DNA from 2 places in the Paucibacter sp. XJ19-41 genome. Region 2 is predicted to be linked to the other one. Evidence: riboswitches for the same ligand, from Rfam matches in the RefSeq annotation. Region 2 holds a riboswitch; the other holds the start of a gene.

Region 1 (7,360 bases), on a different contig from region 2:
TGAAGGTGATCGACAACCTCTATGCCGACCATATCAGCGTCGCGATGCTGCGCCCGGCCGAGGTCTCGGTGTTCGGCGAGACAGGCCTGGCGGCCAAGAACAATCTGGACCTGCCGCGCGACGGCGTCGCGCTGCTGATCGTGCTGTGGTCGCTGATCGTGCTGCCCAAGCGCCAGCGTCAGGTGGCGCGGGCCGAGGCCAAGGAGGAAGGGCAGGGCGAATTCTTCGCCACCGACAAGCCGCTGCCGCTGGCCGCCAGCGTCTCGCCCACCGTGTCCTACCGCAGCCTGCTGGCCGATTTCGGCAACCAGCTGGGCAAGAAGATGCGGCTGGACTCCAATCTGAAGCTCCTGGAACGCAACGGCTTCATCATCCGCCGCGGCGAGGACATCGCCGAAGGCCCGCTGCTGGACCTGCTCTTGGACTACGACACGCTGGCGCCGCGCATCCTCGACGGCGCGCTGGCCGATGTGCTGGCCCGCTCGACCGACCCGGCCGCCGCGCCCCTGGTTGCCCGGCTGCAGGCCGGCGAACAAGCCGAACTCGACAGCGAGACCTGACCCCATCTATGTTTCATCTGCAATCTCTGGAACTGCTGCACTGGGACTACTGCCAGCGCGTCTCGATGCCGCTGGACGGCGCCATCATCACGATTGCCGGCCCCAATGGCTCGGGCAAGACCACGCTGCTCGACGCGATGCGCACCCTGCTGGGCCTGGAGTGCTCGGGCGGCCGCACCTACAAGACCTATGCGCGCCACGCCAATGCCGAGACGGCCTGGCTGCGCGCGCTGGTGGACAACCGCGCGCGCGGCCGCCAGAACAGCTCGCGCCCCTTCGCCAGCTCGCTGCTGTACTCCGACCAAGTGACGCTGGCCTGCCGCATCGAGCGCCACGGCGGCGACTGGCAGCGCCGCTATGTGATGCTGGACGGCGTGCACGAGATCGAGGCGCTGGCCGAGAAGGCCGAGAAGGACTGGCTGGGCATCGAGGCCTGGAAGCGCCGCCTCGAGGCCGCCGGCCTGACCCGCGCGATCGGCCGCGTGCTGGCGCTGGAGCAGGGCCAGACCGACCGGCTGTGCGAACTCTCGCCCAAGGAGCTGCTGCGTCTGGTGTTCGAGGTCTTCGGCGACCAGGAGGTGCTGGACCGCTACGACCAGGCACGCAGCCACCAGCAAAGCCTGCTCAAGGAGGTCGAGCAGGCCGCGCACGAGCTCTCGCACACCCAGGCCCAGCTCTCGGACCTGGCCAACCGCGTCAACAGCTATCAGCAGTACCAGCTGCGGCTCAAGGAGCGCGAGCGCCTGGCCACCGAGGTGGTGCCGGTGCTGCAATGGGCCGAGTCGCGCGCGCGCACCGCGCAGAACCTGCGCGAGCTGCACCGCCAGCGCCTGTTCGCCGCCAGCGACAAGCGCCAGATGTCGGCCAAGCGCGCCGAGCTGCATGCGCTGCACCTGGGCCATGAGGCCGCCAAGCAGAAGCTGGTGGACCTGGAGGCCGAGCGCAAGCTCGCGCGCGGCGCCTTCGATGCGGCCCGCGAGGCCGAGCGCCCGGTCGAGCTGCTGGCCAAGCGCGAGGAGGAGCTGAAGGCGCTGGCCGCGGTGGAGTCCGACGGCCAGGAGCTGACCCAGCGCCTGGAGGAACTGAGCAGCCGCCAGCACACGCTGCGCGAGAGCTTCACGCGCCAGAACGACCAGAGCCGCAAGGCCCAGGCGGCGATGGAGGCCCTGAGCGGCCAGCGCCTGCCGCCGCCGCCGCCCGAGGTGACGCGCTTTCGGCGCGCGCTCGACGAGGCCGGCATCGCCCACCATGTGCTGGCCGACTGCATCGACATCGCCGACGAGGCCTGGCGTGCCGCCGCCGAGGGCCTGCTGCGGCCCTCGCGCTGGGTGGTGGTGCTGGCCCACAGCGGCGACGAAGGCCGCGCCTTCGGCCTGGCGGCCAAGGAGCGCTACCGCCATTACGTCGTTGCCGACGGCGAGAACGCGCCGGCCCAGGCGCCCAAGGATTCGCTGCTGGCGGCGCTGAAGATCAATGCCAAGCTGCCCGGCTGGCTGCTGCGCCAGCTGGCGACGATACGCTGCGTCAAGGACACCGAGACCGGAGCCAAGGCCGGCGGCGAGTGGATCACGCCCGAGGCCTATTACCGCGACGGTCGCGGCGGCCGCAGCCTCTGGGTGGAGGCGCGCGACTACCAGTTCGGCACCTCGGCGCTGGATTCGCGCCGCGCCTCGCTGGAGCGTGAGCTGAGCCGCTACGACAGCGAGCTGAGCCGCATCGCCAAGGAGCAGGCCGAGGTCGAGCGCCAGCTCAAGGACGTGCAGCGGGCGGCCCAGGGCCACAAGGCCGCGCGCGAGCTGGCCGAGCGGGCCGCCGAGTTTGCGGAAGGCCGGGCCCGCCTGGCCGGCTTGCGCCAGGCCCGTATCGAGGCCGCCACCCGCATGGCCGCGCTCGACGCCGAGCATGACCGCGCGCTGACCGCGGCCACCCGCAGCGAGCGCGACTATGAGGCCGCCCAGGGCGGGCTGAAGGCCAGCGAGGAGAATGTGCTGCGCGTGCTGCGCGAGCATGAGTCGCGCCGGCAAGACCTGGCCCTGGCGGCCAAGGCCTCGCGCGAGGCGCGCGAGCGCTTCCCGGCCAGCTGGACGCAGCCGGCCAAGGTGCAGGCGCTGCGCGACGAGTTCGAGAACGCCAAGCAGGCCGAGATCGCGGCTCGCCATGTGCAGCAGGAGCTGGACACCGGGGTGTGGGAGACCGATCCCGCCGTGCAGGAGCGCCATGCGCGGATGAACGTCTCGGTGCTGGAGCAGAGCAGCCAGCTGGAGGACCGCCGCGCCAGCAACGAGATGGCGCGCATCGCCGCCTTCAATGCCCGCGAGCGCTATATCGATGTGCTGCGCGCGACCGTGCGGCGCTACAAGAAGAATGTGCAGGAGCTCGGCGAACTGGCCGGCGTGATGGCCCAGGCCGAGCTGCCGCATCTGGACAACGACGATATGGTGCTGGCCCAGGCCGGCCTGCATGTGCGCTTCAACTTCGACGGCAAGGGCGAGGTGGGCCTGAACGACGGCGAGGCCTCGGGCGGCCAGCAGGTGCTCAAGAGCTTGATCCTGCTGGTGGGCCTGATGAAGGACGACGAGACCCCCGGCGGCTTTGTCTTTATCGACGAGCCCTTTGCCCATCTGGACGTGCGCAATATCCAGCTGGTCGGCCACTTCCTGCGCAGCACGCGCGCGCAGTACCTGCTGACCACGCCCATCACGCACAACGTCGAGGTCTTCGAGCCCAGCGAGATCACCCTGGTGACCAGCACGAAGCCGCGCGGCGAACGCTGGGCCCCGCCGATCGCGGTGATCACGCGGCGGCCCGAGAAGTCAATCTACGACTGAACGGCCGGGGCCTGGTCTTGCCCGATCAACATCGGGGTATACCGGCCTCGCATAGAATGCGCGCCGTTGGTGCTCGCGGGATCAGTCATTGATGCCGCAGTTAAACGGGAATCAGGAGGGAGCAGGGCCACGCGGCCCCATCCTTGCCTGAGCTGCCCCCGCAACGGTCAAACGGACCCAGGTTTCGACAGAAAGAAGAAACCTGCAGCTCATATCCGCAGCCCACTGGATGCCCCGGCGTCTGGGAAGGGCATATGAGCCGCGCCGTCAGCCCGGATACCGGCCAACAAGGCGATGCGCCGTCAGCCCTCGGGCCGGCGGCAGCGTCATGAGGTGCGCGGCCACGGGGAGGTGGTGCGCACGAGGGATGGTCCTTGCCTGTCTGCCTTGCTCTGTCCACCGCTGTTCGCGGCGCGGGCGGCGTGGCCGTCCCCCTTTGTTGAGCGCTGATCATCATGAAGAAGTTCCCTGCACGGCCTTGCGCCGTCGTGGCCCCCTGCGCGGCCGCTGCCCTGACCCTGCTGGGCATGCCGGCCTGCGCCGCCGAAGTCGACCCGCCCAGCACCGCGCCGACCACCGAGCTCAGGCCGGTGCTGGTGCAGGGGGCCTCGCACAAGGCCGGCGGCCTGAAGGCCCCGCAGCTGACGGCCTCGCGCCTGGCGCTGAGCGCGCTGGATACGCCGGCCAGCATCGAAAGCATCGATGTGTCCCTGCAGCAGGCCCGCGGCGACACCCGCGTGGCCGACACGGTGGGTCGCGCCACCGGCATCATGGTGCAGGCCTCGGCCACCTCGGGCAGCACCTACTCGAGCCGCGGCTTCACCGGCAACGAGTCGGTGGCCAGCGCCGAGGACGGGCTGCGCATGGCCACGGCCTCGGGCACCCAGTCCACGCCGACCGACAGCTGGGGCTATCAGCGCATCGAGATCCTGCGCGGCCCGGCCTCGGTGCTGTATGGCGACGGCAGCATCGGCGGCCTGGTCAACCTGGTCCGTAAGGCCCCGGGCCGCGAGACGGGCGCGGAGCTGACGGCAGGCCTGGGCACGGCCGGCGACTACCGGCTGGGTCTGGGCCTGAACCAGCCCCTGAGCGCCGGCACCGCGCTGCGCGTGGATGCGCTGGCCACTGGCGGCGACGGCCATGTGCAGCGCGGCGATCACCGGCACGCCAAGCTGATGAGCACGCTGCGCTGGCAGGCCACACCCGATCTGCGCCTGGACCTGAGCCTGGATGCGCATCGCGAACGTCCGAGCAATCACTTCGGCACGCCGCTGAAGGCCGATGGCAGCCTCTGGCCCGAGCTGCGCCGCGAGAACTACAACGTCAGCGACGCGCTCTGGCAGGTCGATCAGGACCGTGCCCGCGCGCGCCTGGACTGGCGCATCAACGATGCGCTGAGCGCCCGCGCCGTGGCCTACCGCTTCCAGGCCGATCGCCAGTGGCGCAATCTGGAGGAGTACAGCCTGGCCCCGGACGGCCAGCAGATCGAGCGCGTGGGCTATCTGGGCATCCAGCACCGGCTGCGCCAATCGGGGCTGCGGGCCGACCTGCTGGCCCGCGTTGGCGCTGTGCAGGCCCTGGTGGGCGTCGAGCAGATGGCGCTGGACTTCGTGCATGCCAACGACCGCTACGAATACAGCACCGTCAGCCGCGTGCCTTTGCAGGGTTTCGATCCCGGCCTCTACAAGGCCAGGGATGCGCTGCTGCCGCGCAGCCGCTCGGAGGTCGATCAGCAGGCCCTGTTCGCCGAGGCCAGCTGGCAGGCCGCGCCGCGCTGGCTGCTGAGCCTGGGGCTGCGCCGTGATCGCACTCGGGTGGATCGCGAGAATCTCAATCCAGCGCCCGGCACGGCGCTGCCGGCGCCCTGGGCGGCCCGCTTCAGCCCCAGCACCTGGCGCCTGGGCACGGTGTTCCAGCTCGATGCGACGCAAAGCCTTTATGCCCAGGCCAGCACCGGCACCGATCCGGTCGGCAATGTGGTGTCGATCTCCAGTGCCAACAAGGATCTGCGCCTGACCGAGGGCCGGCAGCTCGAACTGGGCTACAAGCGGGCCGGCGCCGGTCTGGAGTGGACGGCGGCGCTGTTCGAGATCGTCAAGGACCACATCATCACCTCGCCCCGGCCGAACCGCCCGGACGACAGCGTGCAGGGCGGCAGCCAGCGCTCGCGCGGCCTAGAGTTCGGCGCGGTCTGGACGCCGGCGCCGGGTTGGCGTGTCGATGCCAACACCGCGCTGGTGCAGGCCCGCTACGAGCATCTGTTCGTCGTCAACGCGGCCAAGGAGACGGTCTCGCTGGCCGGTCATCGCCCGCCCAATGTGCCCGAGCGCCTGGCCAATCTCTGGCTCAGCCACAGCGCGGGCGCCTACGAGATCGGCGCCGGGCTGCGCCATGTCGGCCAGCGTTTCACGAACCGCGAGAACGCGATGAGCCTGGCCGCCTACACGGTGCTCGATGCCAGCCTGGGCTGGCGCTTCAGCGAGGCCGCCAGCCTGCGCCTGCAGCTGCGCAATCTGGGCGACAAGCTCTATGCCAGCAGCATGGGCAGCGGCCGCGCCGCCATGCTGGGCGCGCCCCGCAGCGCCGCCCTGGTGCTGGACTGGCGGCTGCGCTGAGCGATGAAGCGCTGGCTCCATCTCCTCCATCGCTGGCTGGGCATCGCGCTGGGCCTGCTGATCCTGCTGTGGCTGCTCTCGGGCTTGGTGATGCTGTTCGTGGCCCGACCCGCGCTGCAGGAGGGTGAGCGGCTGCAGGCCTTGGCCCCGCTGCTTGCCGCGCCACCGCCGGTCAGCGCGGCCCAGGCCTGGGCCGCGCTGGGCATCGCGGGGGCACCCGAGGGCCTGCGACTGCAGCAGCAGCTGGGCCGGCCGGTCTGGCTGCTGCAGGAGGCGGGCAAGACCTGGCACGCGGTCGACGCCCTGACCGGACGGCCGCGTGTGCCGCTGACCGAGGCGCAGGCGCGGGCACTGGCCATCGAGCAGGGCGGGCGGCTCAGTGGCCGCCGGCTTGCCGTGGCCGAGGTCGAGCTGCTGCAGCGCGACCAGTGGAGCATTTACAGCCGCTTCAACGCGCAGCGCCCGCTGTACCGCGTGGCCCTGGTCCAGGGCGATGGCGACGAGGGGCTGGAGCTCTACATCGGCCAGCGCAGCGGCGAGCTGGTGCTGGACACGAGGGCCTGGGAGCGCGGCTGGAACTGGTTGGGCACGGTGACGCACTGGCTGTACTTCACGCCGCTGCGCGCCAACGGCCCCCTGTGGCGCCATGTGGTGCTGTGGAGCAGCGGGGCGGCGCTGGCCCTGGTGCTGCTGGGCCTGGTGCTGGGGATGCAGCGCCTGCGCCTGCGCGGCCGCTATGCCAGCGGCAGCGTCAGCCCCTACCGCGAGCGCTGGCAACGCTGGCACCATCTGCTGGGCCTGGGCGGCGGCCTGGTGCTGCTGACCTGGCTGTTCAGCGGCTGGCTGTCGATGGCGCCCTGGGGCTGGCCCGGCGGCGAGCGTGCGGCGGCCGGCGAGCAGCAGCGCTGGCGCGGCGGTGCGCTGCAGCCAGACTCGCTATCGCTTCCCGATGCTCTGCCTGCCGTTCTGCGCGATGGCGTTGGCGAGCTGGCCGCGCTGCGCTTCCAGGGTCAGCATCTGTGGCTGGCTTCGGCTCCCGGTGGCAGCCGGCTGCTGGACATGCAGGGCCAGGTCTTGCCCGAGGGGCTGGATGAGGCGCGGCTGCGCACGGCCGCCGCTAGCCTGCAGCCGGAGGCCCGCGTTGTCGAGGCCGGCTGGCTGCACGGCCCCGATCTGCACTACTACGCGCTGCGCCACCAGACCCGCGCCTTCCCGGTCTACCGCGTGGCTTTCGACGATGCCGCCGGCAGCGTCTACTATCTGGACCCGCGCACGGCCCGCGTGGCGCTGCGGGTAGACCAGGCCGGGCGCTGGAACCGCTGGCTCTTCAATGCCCTGCATCGCTGGGACTTCCCGC
Region 2 (7,360 bases):
AGTCCGGGCCGGTTTTAAAAACACGGACGCGCTTGCCAGCATTTCGGGCATGGCGCGCGATCGCGGCGGTGACGCTGGTCTTGCCCGATCCGGAGGACGGGGCACTGATCATCAGGGCGGGGCAGCTGTTCATCATTCTTCTCATGCGTTCAAGGCCAGCCAGCGGTCCTGCACCTGCAGTATCAGCAGGCGCTGCTGAAAGACCTGCTGCAGCGCGGCGTGGGTGGCGGCGGCCTCGGGCGGGCCCTGGTGGACGATGCGGCCGGCGTCCATCACGACGACGCTGTCGGCCTGCAGCGCGATATTGAGTTCATGCAGGACCGAGACCACGGTCACGCCCTCGGCGACGAGCCCGCGTACGATCTGCACCCAGTCGCTCTGGTGCGGCGGGTCCAGATGGGCCAGCGGCTCATCCATCAGCAAGGCCTGCGCCCGCACGGCCAGCGCACGCGCCAGCAGCACCCGCTGGCGCTCACCGCCGGAGAGCTGGCCCAGCGGACGGGCGCGCCAGTCCCAGCTCTGGGTCATGCGCATCGCCTGCTCGACGGCCGCGTGGTCGGCGCTGCTGGCCGGCGCCAGCCAGGGCTGGTGCGGCAATCGGCCCAGCATCACGACGTCCAGCGCGCTGAGCTCGTCGGCGCTGGCCTCGTTCTGGCCCAGCCAGGCGACCTGGCGGGCGCGTTCGCGTGCCGGCCAGCTGTGCCAGGGCTGGCCTCGCAGCTGCAGCGCGCCGTCGAAGGGCAGCAGGCCGGTCAGCGCGCGCAGCATGGTCGACTTGCCGGCGCCATTGGGGCCGACCACCGCCGTCCAGGCGCGCGCCTGCGGCGCAAATTGCAGCGGCTGCAAGATGGTGCTGCCGCCGAGCTTCAGCGAGCGCAGATCCAGGCTCAGCAAGGACGCAGCGCTCATGACCGCCTCCCCAAGCCTGAGGAACGCCGGTGCATCAGGTACAGCAGGTAGCTGCCGCCCAGCAGCGCGGTGATGATGCCCACCGGCAGCTCCTGCGGCGCAATCACCCAGCGCGCGCCGATATCGGCCGCCAGCAGCAGCATGCCGCCGGCCAGCGGGCTGAGCAGCAGGAGGCTGCGATGCGTGACCGGCCCCCAGCTGCGCACCAGATGGGGGGCGACCAGACCAACAAAGGCGATCAGCCCGCATTGTGCAACGGCCGCCGCCGTGGCCAGGGCCAGCACCGCGATCAGCAGCACCCGCACCAGGGCCAGACGCACGCCCAGCGAATGCGCGGTGGCCTCGCCCAGGCTCAGCGCGTCCAGGCTGCGGCTGCAGCCCAGGGCCACCAGCAGGCAGGCCAGCAGGGTCGCGGCCATGATCATCACGGCACTCCAGCCAACAAAGCCGGTGCTGCCCAGCATGAAGGCCTGCATGGCCCGCATGATGTCGGGGTTCATCAGGGTCAGCAGGGCCGAGCCCGAGCCCAGCACCACGCCGACGACAACGCCGGCCAGCAGCAGTCTCAGCGTCTGCTCGACGCCGCGCGCCAGCAGCAGGGTCAGCAGCACTGCGCCCACCGCGCCAACAAAGGCTGCGCCCGTCATGCCCACCCGCAGCGCGAGCGCGGTGGCGGCCGGCGAGAAGCCGACCATGAAGAGCAGCACGGCCACGCCCAGCGAGGCGCCGGCCGAGCAGCCCAAGAGATAGGGGTCGGCCAGCGGATTGCGGAACAGGCCCTGCGCCACCGCGCCGGCCAGCGCCAGCAGCGCTCCGGCCAGCCAGGCACCCAGCGAGCGGGGCGCGCGGATGTCCCAGAGGATTTGCTGCATCACCGGGTCCTTGTCGACCCAGGGGCTCCAGCCGGTGCTGCCTATGGCCAGGCCCAGCGCCAGCAGCGCGGCGCTGCCGAGCAGCAGCATCAAGAGCCACAGGCCATGGCGAGCGCTCATCAGCGCATCCCTCCCGGGGGCGCATTGAAGGGCACGGTGGGCAGGGCCACCGGGCCGACGGCGGCCTCGCGCAGGCAGCGGGCCATCAGCGCGGCGGCCTCGTCCATGCGCGGGCCTGGGCGCACCAGCACATCAGATTCGGCCGGCACCCAGACGCAGATCTTCTTGTTTCTGACCGCCTGGATCGCACCCCAGCCGGGGCGCTGTGGCAGGCCCGACGCACTGCGCTGGCCCACCATGATGACCTGCGGGTCGGCGCGCACGACGAACTCGGGATTTAGCTTGGGGAAGGGCCCCAGCTCGGCCGGCACGATATTGCGGCCGTGCAGCCGGCTCAGGATCTCGCCCATGAAGGAGGCTGTGCCGGCCGCATAGGGCGCAGAGTCGACCTCGTAATAGATGCGCAGGCCGCGCGCAGCTGGCGGCAGGCTGGCCGCGCTGTGGGTGATGGCGCCGTCGATGCGGTTCCAGATTCGGCGCGCGTCGTCAGGCTTGCCCAAGAGCTGCGCGATCTTGTCCAGCACCCGTCGCACATCGCCCAGACTCTTTGTCTCCAGCGCGATGACCTTGATGCCCAGCGCCTCCAGCCGGTCCATCAGGCGCGAGGACATGCCCAGCAGCACGACATCGGGCTTCAGTGCCACCAGGGCCTCGATGCTGGTGTCGTCCAGCCCGCCCAGCTTGGGCAGGGCGCGGGCGGTGGCCGGGTAGTTGGAGAAGCGGTCGGTGCCGACCAGGCGGGCGCAGTCGCCCAGCTCGCAGACCGTCTCGGTCAGCGAGGGCAGCAGGCTGACGATGCGCCTGGGCACCTCGGTCAGCGTGACGGTTTGGCCGCGGTCGTCCTTGACGGTGATCGCTGCCTGGGCCAGCCCCGCCAGCACCATCAGCATGCTTGCCAACAGACGTTTCATAGCCTTCCTTCTTCTTTCTCCACCGCTCGGGTCCAGGCCTGGCCGGCCACCATCAGGGTCAGGTCTTGACAGCGCCGGGCCACGGCCTGGTTCAGACGGCCCAGTTCGTCGACATAAAAGCGCGCCGCACTCGACATCGGCGACACACCCCAGCCCACCTCGTTGGAGACGAATAGCACCGGCGAAGGCAGCGTCGGCAGCAGGTCCAGCAGGCGCTGGCGTTCGAGCTGCCAGCCGGCCAGGTCGGGCTGGTCGTCCATAGGCATCAACCAGTTGGTCAGCCACAAGGTCAGGCAGTCGACCAGGATCAGCCGCCCGGGGGCGGCGATTGAGGCGAGCCCCTGAGCCATTGCCAGCGGTGCTTCTATCGTGTCGAAGCCCGCCGGTCGGTCTTGTTGATGGCGCGCGATGCGCGCGCTCATTTCGGTGTCAAAAGCCAGCGCCGTGGCCAGCACCGTGACCTTGTGGCCGGGCACGGCCGCCAGCCAGGCCTGCGCCAGCCTTTCGGCATGGCGCGACTTGCCGCTGCGCTGGCCGCCGACGATCAGGTGGTGCTGGGCGGCGCTCATGGCTTAGAGCTCCGGGGTGTAGCGCAGACCGACGAAGAACTGGAAAGGCGCATTGGCATAGCCGCGCGCGGTCTCGTACTTGCGATCGAAGGCGTTGTCCAGCTTGAGCTGCAGGCGCAGCTGCTGATTCAGGCTGTACTGCGCATCCAGGTCCAGCGTGGCATAACCGCCCAGCTGGATACCGGTGTTTAGGTTGTCGGTGCGCTTGCCGCTGGCCAGGATTTGGGCGCCCAGGGCCCAGCCGGCCACGTCGGTCTCTGCGCGCAAGCTGCCATGGGTTTTGGCGCGGCGGGCCAGCACCTTGCCGTAGTTCTTGTGGCCTGCCAGCTCTGTGACGTCCTTGGGCGATTGCAGGTCCAGAGATCCGGACAGACGCACCACGCCGAAACTCGTGTTGCCCTTCAGGCTCAGGCCTTGCAGGCGGGCCTGGCCGACGTTTTCGTAGCAGCCGAACCCGTCCCGGCAGGGACCGGGTGCGCCGAAAATGATCAAGTCATCGACCAGGTTGCGGTAGGCCGTCAGGCTGGCGCCATGGACGCCTTGTGTGAAGTGCAGGCCGATCTCGGCGTTCTTGCCCTTCTCGGGCTCCAGATTGGGTTTGCCATACTGGCTGAAGCGCTGGTAGAGAGAGGGGGCTTTGAAGGCCGTGCCGTAGGAGCTGAGCAGGCGCCATTGCGGGCTCAGCTGGTAGCCGGCAGCGAGCGTGCCGGTGTTGGCGCTGCCGAACTCGCTGTCGCGGTCATGGCGCGCATGGGCTTGCAGCGACAGCGGGCCGGCGGACCAGAGATAGCCCAGCCCCACGGCATCTTGGTGGCGGTCGGCCTTGCCGCCGGCCACACTGGTGTTCAGCAGCTTGTCCTCGCGGCGCTCGAGCGAGCCGTTGAGCTGGCCGCCTCCCATCTTGAGGCCGGCGCTGAGCGCGATGGAGCGGGTGCGGGTTTCGGTCTTGTAGACGCTGGGCTTGGTTTCGTAGTTGTCGGTGGATTCGCCGATGCTCAAGCTGGTGTCCAGCGCCGTGCTCCACTGCGCGGTCCAGGCGGCGCGCAGCGCGCGGGCGGCGTTGATATTGCGGTCGTCGACCTTGGGCTTGGCCGTGGCGTCGTACTGGCTGTTGATATGGCTGTCGATGCCGATCAGGTCGACGCGGTGAGCCTTGTTCAGCTGCGCGCCCAGGCGCAGGCTGGCGCTGCGGCTGCGGTAGCCGTCGATATCGGGGCTGTAGCCTGGATCGCCGATCACCGGTCGGGTGTTGAAGCCATCGCTGCGCTCGCTGGCGACGGAGAGCGCGTAGTCGAAAATGCCGTTCAGGCCGCTGATGCTGGCGTCCAGCTTTGCCAGGCCGTTGTTGCCGCCGCCCACACCCAGCTCCAGCAGCGGTGCGCCCTCGCCCTTGCGGGTGAAAATCTGCACCACGCCACCGATGGCATCGGAGCCGTAGATCGCGCTTGCGGCGCCACGCACGATCTCGATGCGCTCGATCTGCGCCAGGGGCAGCGACTGCCAGGATGCGCCGTCGGTGCGCTGCGAGTCGTAAGGCACACCGTCGATCAAGACCTTGGTGTGGCGGGTTTCGGCGCCGCGCACGAACAGGCTGGTGTTGGCACCGGGGTTGCCGTTGCGGACCATCTCGAAACAGGCCTGGCTGCGCAGCAGATCGGCCAGGCCGCCAAAGGCCTGGCGCTCGATGTCGGCGCGGGTGATCACGGTGGCATCGGCCAACACCTGGCTCAGCGCCTGCGGGCTGCGGGTGGCGGTCACGAAGACCGGGTCGAGACCCTTGCGGCCGGCGGACTGGGCGTGGGCCTCGGGCAGGGCCGCCAGCAGCGCCAGGGCAAAGGGAGTCATGCGCAGCAGTGCGCTCGTCGCGCGTGCGGGACGCCGAACAGAAGTATTCATTTATGGACCAACAACAGTACATCCAGGACGCCAGCTTCCCCGCGGGTCCTGTGGAACGACGGCCCGGCCAACGCCGGGACATCACTTGTTGGCCGGTATCCGGGCTGGTGGATGCAAGCTCTGAGTCCTTCCCAGCGCCTCAAGCGCCAGTGGAGCGAGTACAGAACCGGAAGCCGCGCTAGGCGACTTCGTCCACTTACCGTTGCGGGGACAGCTCAGGTTAGGTTTACCTCGGCGAGGCGCGCCCTTCTGATTCCCGTTTAACTGCGCAGCCATGACGGCTGCACGAGCACCAACGCCGTGGATTCTAGCGGCTAGCGTGGTGCCGAGGCGGCGCTGCTCTTGGGCCGCTTGGGTTTCTTGGTCTTGGGCTTCTTGGTCGACGGCGGTTTGTCGCCCTCCGCCTTGCTCAGCACCGGCTCGGGCCGAGCCAGGCCATCGATGCCGACAGGCCCACCCTTGGGATGGCTGGCCTCGAAACGCTGGCGCTCACGCTCGAGCTCGCGGGCCCGCTTGGCATCGGCGCGCTGGCGCTGCAGGGCCTCGCGCTGCGCGGCCGAGGCCGGCTGCTCGTATTCGACGGCCCGGTGGGTGCCGGCCTTGCCGTCGGGGCAGGGCGAGTCGCGCAGATCGCGGCCCTCGGGCCCGCAGCGATAGACGCCGGTGCTGCGGGTTTCGGTCTGTGCCGGCACGCCGCTGACCACGGCCATCAAGGCGATGGTGCAGCAGGTGAGCGGCAGGGCGTTCATGATGATGCAGGCGCGGTGGGTGGCGTGTCCGGTTTGGGTGGCTTGGGCCTGGGCGGCTTGGCATGTATCTTCATCATGGCCCGCTCCAGTTCGCCTTTCAACATCAGATCGACGGATTCCAGCGACTTGGTGATGCAGTCCTCGATGGCCTGGCGTTCGGCCAGCGGCGGCTTGCGCAAGACATAGCCGGCCACCTCGGCCTTGACGCCGGGATGGCCGATGCCCAGCCGCAGCCGCCAGAAATTGGCCGAGCCCAGGCAGGCCTGCATGTCCTTGAGCCCGTTGTGGCCGCCGTTGCCGCCGCCTTGCTTGAACTTCATCTGGCCGGGCTCGATATCGAGCTCGTCATGGATGGCCAGGATCTCCTCGGGCGCGATCTTGAAGAAGCGCGCCAGCGCGGCCACCGATTTGCCGCTGAGGTTCATATAGGTCATCGGCTCCAGCAGCCAGATCGGCCCGGCCGCGCCAGGCGCGTTATTGATGCGCGCCACCAGGCCGTGATAGTTGCGGTCCACCGCCAGCGTGCCGCCGAGCTTGCGGGCCAGGTCATTGACCCACCAGAAGCCGGCGTTGTGGCGGGTGTCCTCGTATTCGGGGCCTGGGTTGCCGAGGCCAACAAAGAGTCGAATCATGGGCGGGATTATCCCTGCCCATGACCCGAGCCCGGCCGCGCTCAGCCGCCCCAGCCGCCGGCCAGCGCCTTGTAGACGCCCACCAGCGAGGTGGCGGCCGCCGTCTGCGACTGGGCCAGCCGGTCGCGCGCCGACAGCAGCTCGCGCTCGGCATCGAGCACCGCGAGGAAGTCGCTGACGCCGACACCGAAACGCTCGCGCGCGATCAGCGCCGCGCGCTCGGCGGCGCGGGCCGCGTCGAACAGGTGCTGCGCCTGCTGCTGGCTGCGGCTGTAGCCGGCCAGCGCACCCTCGGTCTCCTCCAGCGCACCGAGCACGGTGCGCTCGTAGCTCAGCAGCGCCACCTCGCTGCGCGCATCGGCGGCGGCGATCTGGGCCTTGATGCGGCCGAAGTCCAGCAGGTTCCAGACCAGCTGGGCGCCGAGGTTGTAGGCGTAGGAGGCGCCGTCGCCCAGATCGCCCAGGCGCGAGGCGTTCTGGCCCAGCGTGCCGCCCAAGGTGATGCGCGGGAACAGATCGCTGCGGGCCACGCCGGCGCGGGCCGCTGCGGCTGCGGCCTGAGCTTCGGCGGCCTGCACGTCGGGGCGGCGGCGCAGCAGGTCCTGCGGCGCGCCGATGCCGCCCAGCGCCACCGTCTTCAGGCCCGGCAGCGGCTTCACCTCGCTCAACTCCTGATCCAGCGCGGTGGGCGGCTGGCCGCTC

The links. Region 2 has a riboswitch for cobalamin ahead of PO768_RS09940 (TonB-dependent receptor domain-containing protein). Riboswitches for the same ligand answer to the same signal wherever they lie in the genome.
Region 1: linked by a shared signal. The riboswitch ahead of PO768_RS23885 (TonB-dependent receptor) and the one ahead of PO768_RS09940 (TonB-dependent receptor domain-containing protein) in region 2 are both predicted to bind cobalamin.

The regions. Positions count from the first base shown of each region.
Region 1 covers NZ_JAQOWX010000126.1:1,673-9,032, forward strand. Annotated here, with positions in the region: gene PO768_RS23875 (hypothetical protein) at 1-560, shown strand, start outside; gene PO768_RS23880 (ATP-binding protein) at 569-3,388, shown strand; cobalamin riboswitch at 3,439-3,690, shown strand; gene PO768_RS23885 (TonB-dependent receptor) at 3,844-6,003, shown strand; gene PO768_RS23890 (PepSY domain-containing protein) at 6,007-7,360, shown strand, end outside.
Region 2 covers NZ_JAQOWX010000028.1:44,737-52,096, forward strand. Annotated here, with positions in the region: gene PO768_RS09915 (cobyrinate a,c-diamide synthase) at 1-133, opposite strand, end outside; gene PO768_RS09920 (ABC transporter ATP-binding protein) at 142-909, opposite strand; gene PO768_RS09925 (FecCD family ABC transporter permease) at 906-1,901, opposite strand; gene PO768_RS09930 (ABC transporter substrate-binding protein) at 1,901-2,812, opposite strand; gene cobU (bifunctional adenosylcobinamide kinase/adenosylcobinamide-phosphate guanylyltransferase) at 2,809-3,381, opposite strand; gene PO768_RS09940 (TonB-dependent receptor domain-containing protein) at 3,385-5,277, opposite strand; cobalamin riboswitch at 5,352-5,589, opposite strand; gene PO768_RS09945 (hypothetical protein) at 5,592-6,026, opposite strand; gene pth (aminoacyl-tRNA hydrolase) at 6,023-6,658, opposite strand; gene PO768_RS09955 (TolC family protein) at 6,700-7,360, opposite strand, start outside.